One region of the Paraburkholderia sp. IMGN_8 genome, then DNA from elsewhere that is predicted to be linked to it. Evidence: riboswitches for the same ligand, from Rfam matches in the RefSeq annotation. Region 1 holds a riboswitch; the other holds the start of a gene.
What was found. Region 1 has a riboswitch for cobalamin ahead of cobW (cobalamin biosynthesis protein CobW). Riboswitches for the same ligand answer to the same signal wherever they lie in the genome.
Positions count from the first base shown of each region.

Region 2: linked by a shared signal. The riboswitch ahead of WN982_RS22750 (CbtB-domain containing protein) and the one ahead of cobW (cobalamin biosynthesis protein CobW) in region 1 are both predicted to bind cobalamin.

Region 1 covers NZ_CP150901.1:2,183,451-2,187,616, reverse strand. Annotated here, with positions in the region: gene cobA (uroporphyrinogen-III C-methyltransferase) at 1-282, opposite strand, end outside; cobalamin riboswitch at 491-718, opposite strand; cobalamin riboswitch at 799-1,080, shown strand; gene cobW (cobalamin biosynthesis protein CobW) at 1,296-2,414, shown strand; gene cobN (cobaltochelatase subunit CobN) at 2,421-4,166, shown strand, end outside.
Region 2 covers NZ_CP150901.1:333,135-337,300, reverse strand. Annotated here, with positions in the region: gene WN982_RS22760 (FUSC family protein) at 33-1,955, shown strand; gene WN982_RS22755 (CbtA family protein) at 2,141-2,890, opposite strand; gene WN982_RS22750 (CbtB-domain containing protein) at 2,902-3,123, opposite strand; cobalamin riboswitch at 3,166-3,306, opposite strand; gene WN982_RS22745 (histidine phosphatase family protein) at 3,361-3,933, shown strand.

The DNA.
Region 1 (4,166 bases):
CGGATCTCCGCCTTTCAAACGCGCGACCCTGCGCCCGGCCTGCACATGTTCGAGCATTTGCGCGACGATGCCGGCTTGCGGCGTCGACGGATGCCCGCCGCGTTTGCCGACATAGACGACCAGCGCATCGGCGCGGGCGAACTGCAGCACGTCGGGATTCACCAGATCGTCGACCAGCACCACATCGGCCTGCGCCAATGCGCGAGTCGCCTTGAGCGTCATCAGTTCGACGTCGCCGGGGCCGGCGCCGATCAGCCAGGCGCGGCTCACCGCAGCGTGCATGGCGCGAGCCATGTCGTGACAAGTGGGAACAGGCGGGCCGTGAAGACGGCCCAGGCGGAATTAGCGCTCATGCGGTGCGACAGATTACGCACGACGACAACACCGCTCGCGGCGTTTTCATGGAAATCGCCAACGGGCGTTCGTATACGTCGTGCTTCAGCGCCTTCCCATCCGTCCCTCGCGGATTCAGGCAGCCGGCAGCGTGACGTTCGCCGCCTCCGCGTCTGGCCGGTATCCGGGCTGGCGGCCTCATGCGTTTTGCCTTCCCGTCTGATTCGTCAGACAGTGGCATCGAAAACGCATGCGCGGCGCCAAGGCGCCGCAGGTCGCTTACCGTTGCGGGGACAGCACAGGTTGAGCGCATGGGGCGCTGCCTGTTTCCCGTTTAACTGCACATGCGAACGCATGTGCGGGCACCAAACGCGCGCATACGATAGCACACGGCGGTGCCTTCCAGCACGCTCGACAAGGCGCCGGCGCGGTCCGCGCTTCCTTGACGGCGGGGGGCTGCGGGCCTACACTCGCACGCACTTTGGTGCTCGTGTGCGCGCTCGTGCGCATGCAGTTAAACGGGAAACAGGGCGCCCGCCTGCTATGGATCGGGTCAACCTGTGCTGCCCCCGCAACGGTAAGCGAAAAGCGGCGCCTGGATGCGTTCTCCGGCGCCGCGGAGCCGGCTTCGATGTCTACGCGCAAGGCCGCGTCGGCATATAACCACTGGGCGAGAAATCACTCGCGCGGGAAGGTGAAGCGGCGCTTTTGCCAGCCCGGATACCGGCCAGAATATGACGGATGAACGCCGCGGGGATGCGGTGGCTCGTTCATGACTTCGTTCTCATTTGCTGTTTTCTGTTGCCGCGGCAACGCCGTTTTTCGTCCCCGCTGTCGTTCCCGTGTGTTTTGTTTTCGTGTTTGCTTGCCTTGCACAGGTTTGTCCTCGGCTCAAGCGTGAAGCGCATTCGGACGCGGGCCGCCGGCGTGTGAACGTGCAACCTCTTCGGATGGACCCAACGATGCAAACTCAAATGCGCAAGATCCCCGTCACCATCGTCACGGGTTTTCTCGGCAGCGGCAAGACCACGCTGCTGCGGCACATTCTTCAGCATGCGGGCGGCAAGCGCATCGCGGTGATCGTCAACGAGTTCGGCGAACTCGGCATCGACGGTGAAATCCTCAAGGGTTGCGGCATCGGCTGCGATGAAAACGGCGTCGAAACCGAAGGGCAACTGTATGAACTCGCGAACGGCTGCCTGTGCTGCACGGTGCAGGAAGAGTTTTTCCCGGTGATGGAAAAGCTCGTCGAGCGCCGCGAGCAGATCGATCATGTGCTGATCGAAACCTCCGGTCTCGCACTGCCGAAGCCACTGGTGCAGGCGTTCAACTGGCCGCAGATCAAGAGCAGCTTCACTGTGGATGCAGTGGTGACGGTGGTGGACGGCCCCGCCGCGGCGAGCGGCCAGTTCGCCGACAATCCGGTCGCCGTCGATGCACAGCGCAAGGCCGATCCGAATCTCGATCACGAATCGCCGCTGCACGAATTGTTCGAAGATCAGCTGTCCGCAGCCGATCTGGTGATTCTGAACAAAACGGATTTGCTCGACGACGTACAGCAAGCCGCTGTCGAGACCGTCATCCGTGACGAGATTCCGCCGCAAGTGAAGATCGTGCGCGCGCAGATGGGCCAACTCGATTTGCACACTTTGCTCGGCCTCGAAGCTGCCTCTGAAGAAACGATCCACTTGCGCCACGACCACCACGGTTCAGCTGACGACGCCGACCATCATCACGACGAATTCGATTCCGTGGTGGTGCACGCGAGTGCGCCATCGCGTGATGCGATGATCGCCGCGCTGCAAGGGTTGGTCGAAACGCACACGATTTACCGCGTCAAGGGTTTTGCGGCGCTTCCGGGCGCGGCGATGCGGCTTGTGATTCAAGGCGTGGGCCGCCGTTTCGATAGTTACTTCGATCGCCGCTGGCAAGCCGGCGAAATCGGTGAAATTGACGAAGCGGGCGAGGGTCGGCAAAGCCGCTTCGTGCTGATCGGCGAGGACCTCGATCAGGCCGCGCTGCAACGTGCGTTCGACGCTGCGTTGGGCGCTGTGTCGAGCGCTGAACCGCAACAGGCGTAATCGATCATGCATCTGCTGCGCACTACGCCGGGCGGTTTTGTCGACGATACGCAAGGCGTGATCCGTATCGATCAGCAGCCCGCCGATATCGTGGTGCTCAGCTCCGCCGATACGACGCTGTCGCTGCTCGCCAGCGTGTTTCCTCGCTTAGGCGAGGGCTTCCCGAGCGTGCGGCTCGCGAATGTCACTTATTTGCGGCAACCGGCGTCGGTCGATTTCTATGTCGAAGACGTGTTGCAGCATGCGCGTGTCGTCGTAGTCGATCACCTGGGCGGCGAAGCGTATTGGCCTTACGGGATCGAGCAGGTGGTCGCGCTCGCCGAGCGCAAGAAGCAGACGCTCGCGATGTTCTCGGGCGATTTGCAGGAAGATCCGAATCTGCTTGCGCGCAGCACAGCCGATGCCGAGCTATGCCACCAGCTATGGCGCTATCTGCGCGAAGGCGGCGCGCAGAATGCCGAGGCGTTCCTGCGCTGCATTGCGTATCGCTCATTCGGTTGGGGGCACGAACCCGCACCGCCGCGCGCGTTGCCGGCCGCGACGCTCTACCATCCCGACCGCGATGCGCCGACAATGGCGGACTGGCAGGCGCGCTGGCGCCAGGATGCGCCGGTTGCGGCGATTCTGTTCTATAAGGCGCACCTGCAGGCGGCCAATACTGCGGTGTTCGACGCGCTGATCGATGCGCTCGAAGCACAGGGAGTGAATCCGTTGCCGATTGCGATTACCTCGCTGAAAGATGCGATGAGCCGCGAAGTCGTGCAGCAGTTGTGCGCGCAACATGATGTCGCGCTGGTTCTGAACACGACCGCGTTCGCCGCGTCAGCGATCGACGATCCCGAACCGCTCGCCTTGGCCGGCGACGCGCCAGTGATGCAAGTGATCCTGAGCGGCGGCAATCGCGAAGACTGGCTCAAGGACAATCAAGGCCTCAACTCGCGCGATATCGCTATGCATATCGCGCTGCCGGAAGTAGACGGCCGCATCATCACGCGGGCGATCAGTTTCAAGGGACTCGCGTATCGTTGCCCGCATACGGAAGTCGATGTGGTCCGCTATCAACCGGATCTCGAACGTGTCGGCTTTCTCGCCGAACTGAGCCGGCGCTGGTGCCGTCTGCGTACGCTCGATAACGGGGACAAGAAACTCGCGCTGATTCTCGCCAACTATCCAATGAGCGAAGGGCGCATCGGCAATGGCGTGGGACTCGATACGCCGGCGTCGGTGGTCGGCATTCTGTCGATGCTGCGCGATGAAGGTTATCGCTTGAGCGATTTGCCCGTGGACGGCGACGCGCTGTTGAAGAAGCTGACTGAAGGCGTGACCAACGATCCGGTCGTGCGCGACTTGCGGCCCGCGTTGCAAAGCCTCGCACTCGACGACTATCTGTTGTATTTCAACCGGCTGCCTGCTGAAACGCGTAATGCATTGAACGCGCGTTGGGGCTCGCCCGAGCAGGACCCGACATTACGGCGCGGCCGTTTCATGATCGCGGGCTGGCGTTACGGCCATGTGTTCGTCGGCATTCAGCCGTCGCGTTCGCGCGAACAGGGCGACTATGCGAGCTATCACGACGCCGAACTCGTGCCGCCGCATGCCTATCTCGCGTTCTATTTCTGGTTGCGCCATCAGTTCGGCATCGACGCGGTCGTGCATGTCGGCAAGCATGGCAACCTCGAATGGCTGCCGGGCAAGAGCGTCGCGTTGAGCGATACGTGCTGGCCCGATCTGATTCTTGGACCGCTGCCGCAT
Region 2 (4,166 bases), 1.9 Mb from region 1:
GTCGCGGTCATTTAGCCTGGATATCATCGATCATGATTGCTGCCGCGTTTTCGCGCGTCGCCGACCGCCTGCTGGTTGCGGACCCGGGGCTCGTGCGTCTCCACACCGCGCTGCGCGCCGCGCTCGCCTGCCTGCTGACCGGCATTGCCAGCATCGCGTGGACTGTCTCTCATCACCAGCCGATCACCCTCGCCGCACCCGGCGTCCTGTTTGGGATGGTTGCGCCACTGTTCGTACGCGACGCGCGGCGGCCTGCGTGGTTTAGCACCCTCTTCTGTCTTTATCTGAGCGCCTGCGTGTGCTTCGCTGTGGCGGCCGTGCTGAGCCGCTATCCGCTAGCTGGGGATGCGGGCTTTCTCGTCGTGATGTTCGCCGGCATGCTGTGCCAGGCTTGCGGGCCGCGCGCGCTGGGTTGCGCGATGCTGGGGGTGGTGTGTTTCTACCTCGGCTTGTATCTGCATCCTTCGTCTGTACATCTTGTGCAGTCTCTTTGGCTGTCGGCGTTCGGGCCGCTGATGGTGGCGCTGGTCGGCCGCGTAATCGTGCCGATGCGGGCGGTTGCCAGTTTCCGGCTTGCCGTTCATACGGTGACGCTGCGCGCATCGCGTGTGCTCGCAACTCCGGGCGCGGTGCATCTTTCGGCGTTGAACGAAGCGGCGCTCTCACTCGAAGAACAATTGGCGTTGCTGAATCCGCCCGATGCCGAGACGATTCGCGAGCGGATTGTCGAAGTGGAAGTTGCGGCTGGACAGCATGCGTTTGCTTTGGCGCCTGCGCGCGACAGCGCGCAAGCAAGTGCCGATGTGCTGCGTCACGCGATTGCCCGGCTCAAGGAGATCGCGCATCGAGGTCATACGCGTCGCGCTTCGCCTTTGTCAGCGCACGGCACTGCTGCTCCGTCCGTGGCGCAACGATTCGCCGACCTACGCGCCAAGCTCTGCTGGCTGCCCGCCACGCGCGCCACGACAGCCGCGTTTCTCGCGATGCTGATCGGGCACTCGCTTTCGCCAGAGCGCTGGTTCTGGGCGGTCATCACGACGTTCGTGGTGTTTCTCGGCACGCGATCCCGCGCTGACACGGTTTATCGCGGCGCGCAGCGCCTAGTTGGGACGTTGGCCGGCGCGCTCGTCAGCGTGTTGCTGGTTGCGCCGCTGCACGACTCGCCGGTGCTGCTGGTTGCGGTGATGACGTTAGGCGTATTCGGCTGGGCTTACTACATCCTGAGCGCTTATGCGCCGGGGGTGTTTTTTATTACCGTGCTGGTAGGGCTTGTGTACGGCGAGTTGGGTTTCGCGATGGGGCCGCTGGTCGAATTGCGGATCGAAGAAGTTTTGGTGGGTTGTCTCGTGTCGTTTGCGGTCGCGATTTTGATGATGCCGCTTGCGGCGACCCGGCATGTCGAGATGAGGCTTGGGGCTGTGCTTGGCGCGCTGAGGGACGTGGTGCGGATTACCGCCGGTTCCGTCACCGACGATCAACCGCGTGCAGCGGTGGTGGCAATGCGCAAGCTCGATCGCGGTTGGCATGATCTGCGCATCGCGCTGAAGCCGTTGCAGACGCAGCGTGTGGTGGTGTGGAATCCCGATGTGGAGCTCGCTACCGGTTCACTGCTTTGTTGTTTGCATTGGGCGCGGATGTTGAGTGATCCTTTGCGCCGCGGCGCGTCAGGCGATGTGGCGCTCAATGCTGCAGTTGTGGGTGCTGCCCATGCGGAATCGATCATTGCACGGCTTGACGTGTTGATTGCGCGGTATAGCGGCGGTTTGGGTGATGCCTCGCGCAGCGAGTTGAATGAAGGCGCAGCGGTACCAAACGGTTTCGATATTGACCCGGCTATGGCGCCGGCGCTTGCTCAGCTTGATGGCTCAGTCGCGCAGTTGTTTGATCGGCTGACGCAGCCAGTTGCCGAAACGCGGCGGGTGTTCAACTGGGCACTGAGAGGTAGAAGCGCGTAGGCGACGATTGGGGTTTCGGTTTTTTGCCTGCTGCGTTGGGCGATTGTTGCTCCTGTGGACTTGTCCACAGAAAATGTTCGCAAGCCTGTGGATAACATCCACACAACCGTGCCAAGTGCTTGATGTAATTAAACTCTTGCGCGCTGCACGTAAGCGCAACCACCTCAGCGATTGCGCCCCTCACATCAGAGATAAACAGATTTCGCCGCCGCGCGGCCCCCCGCGTCCAACAACCGGCTCCGCTCCACCATCGCGCCGAACAGCAGCCCAATCGTCGTCCACATGATCACCTGCATCCCAATCGCCGCGACGCGAAACTTCCACAACAGCACAGCAGGGAAACCACCCGGCACTTCGTTGATCGTAGGCATCGACAACTGCACCGCGCCGATAATCACGATAAACACCACGCCAGCCACAATCGACCCATTCCACGCGCCCAACTTCATCACCTCGCGACGCCGTACCTTCAGCGAAAAGACCATCGCGGTCAGCGAAACAGCAATCATCAGGAAGAACAAGCCCGTTCGCGCCCCGATCGTCTCAGGATCGCCCACCGACGGTGGATTCGCCGGGTACTTGATGTTCGGGACGATCACCACTGCAATGAACGCGCCAAGTGCAAGCCATGCAGACAACGCGCGCGCGCTCAACGTACCAGCCCGGCCATACGCATACGCGAACACCAGCGAAAACAGTCCGCCGAACGCCGCGCCATACGTCACCACGCCTGTCAGCAACCCCAAGCCCGCTTGCGTGCCGCGGCTCACCAGTTCGTCGTGTTCGTGCGCGTCGCCGCTCGCTACTGCGGCCTTTTCCTCGAACGAAATCGCCTGCTCGACCTGCGGTTCGCCAACGACTCTGGCGAAGCCGAACGTGAGCAGTCCCGCGGCGATGCCTGCAAGCATGCCGCGTACCAACAATTTACCAACCATGTTCGACTCCGTTAGTGGCAGGGAAAGCCGAGCAAATGACGGCCATCGTGCACGAACTCATGCACATACATGCCAGGAATCAGCGACGTGGCGCCCTGTTCGGCACCCACGAAATAAAGCGCGAGCAACAGCAGCAAGCCGCCGAACACTACCCAAGGCAGCAGCTCACGCAGAGGTATCGGCGTGGGTTGAGTGGCAGGCTGAGCAGCCGGATCGAAAACAGCATCGGTCATGATGGACATCTCCTGGGGGTAACGCGCCCCGATAGTCGATTGAAGAGGAATGATGCGAAGCTCAGGTCTGGCTTTCGGCGTGTGAATCACCGATTACAGTGGCGCGACCGCGCCGGGCTCTCACCGGCTTCCGCGCTTCGCAGTCCCGCTATTCTACGCGCTAAACTTTGCCCCTCGGTAGCGCAAAGCATGCACGCAGCGTCCAGCTTTTGCCCGGCCTCTATGGAAAGGAATTGAATGGACATCAGGCTGTTACTGGTCAGCCACGCGTCGACTGCCGCCATGCGCGCAGGCCGCTTCCCCGCCGACGATCCGCTCGACGAACGCGGCCTCGCCGAAGCCACCGCCGCGCGTGAGCGTCTGTCGATCGCTCGCGACGCAACAGCCTTCGTCAGCCCGGCCCTTTGCGCACGCGAGACGGCATCGGCATTAGGGCTCGCGGCGACGGTTGCATCCGAACTGGCCGATATCGACTACGGACAATGGCATGGCCGGCGCCTCGCGGACCTCGCCGTCGAGGCACCGCAGGACCTCGCCGCATGGACGCGCGATCCGGATGCGGCCGCGCATGGCGGCGAGTCGTTTAGTCAGCTCGTGAAACGGATAGGCCAATGGCTCGACGCGCCAGGCGATGCACCAAACGATGCACACAGCGTCGTCGGTGTCACGCATGCGCCGGTGATCCGGGCCGCGATTGTTCACGCGCTGGGTGCGTCGTCCGCAGTGTTTCCACGCATCGAAATCGCGCCGCTCTCGGTAGTCGAGTTGCGACGCTCGCAGCGCGGTTGGACGTGGTGGCCGGCGCGGTAGAGATGGCGGCCGCGTGGGCAGCCAGATCAAGACTCACTTGCCCGAGACGACCAGCCGCAGTTTGTTCGATCCCACCGGCGTCGCGGTAATCTCGGTCCACCTGGCGAGTGCGCCTGCATACTGAAGGTCACCTCGCTCATTGTTCACATCCTTTGGTGCCGAACATCGCCGCTAGCGCACAGACCGACGTAAGCATGCGCGCGCCGTCGTGAGAGATTAAAAATCATGCAGCT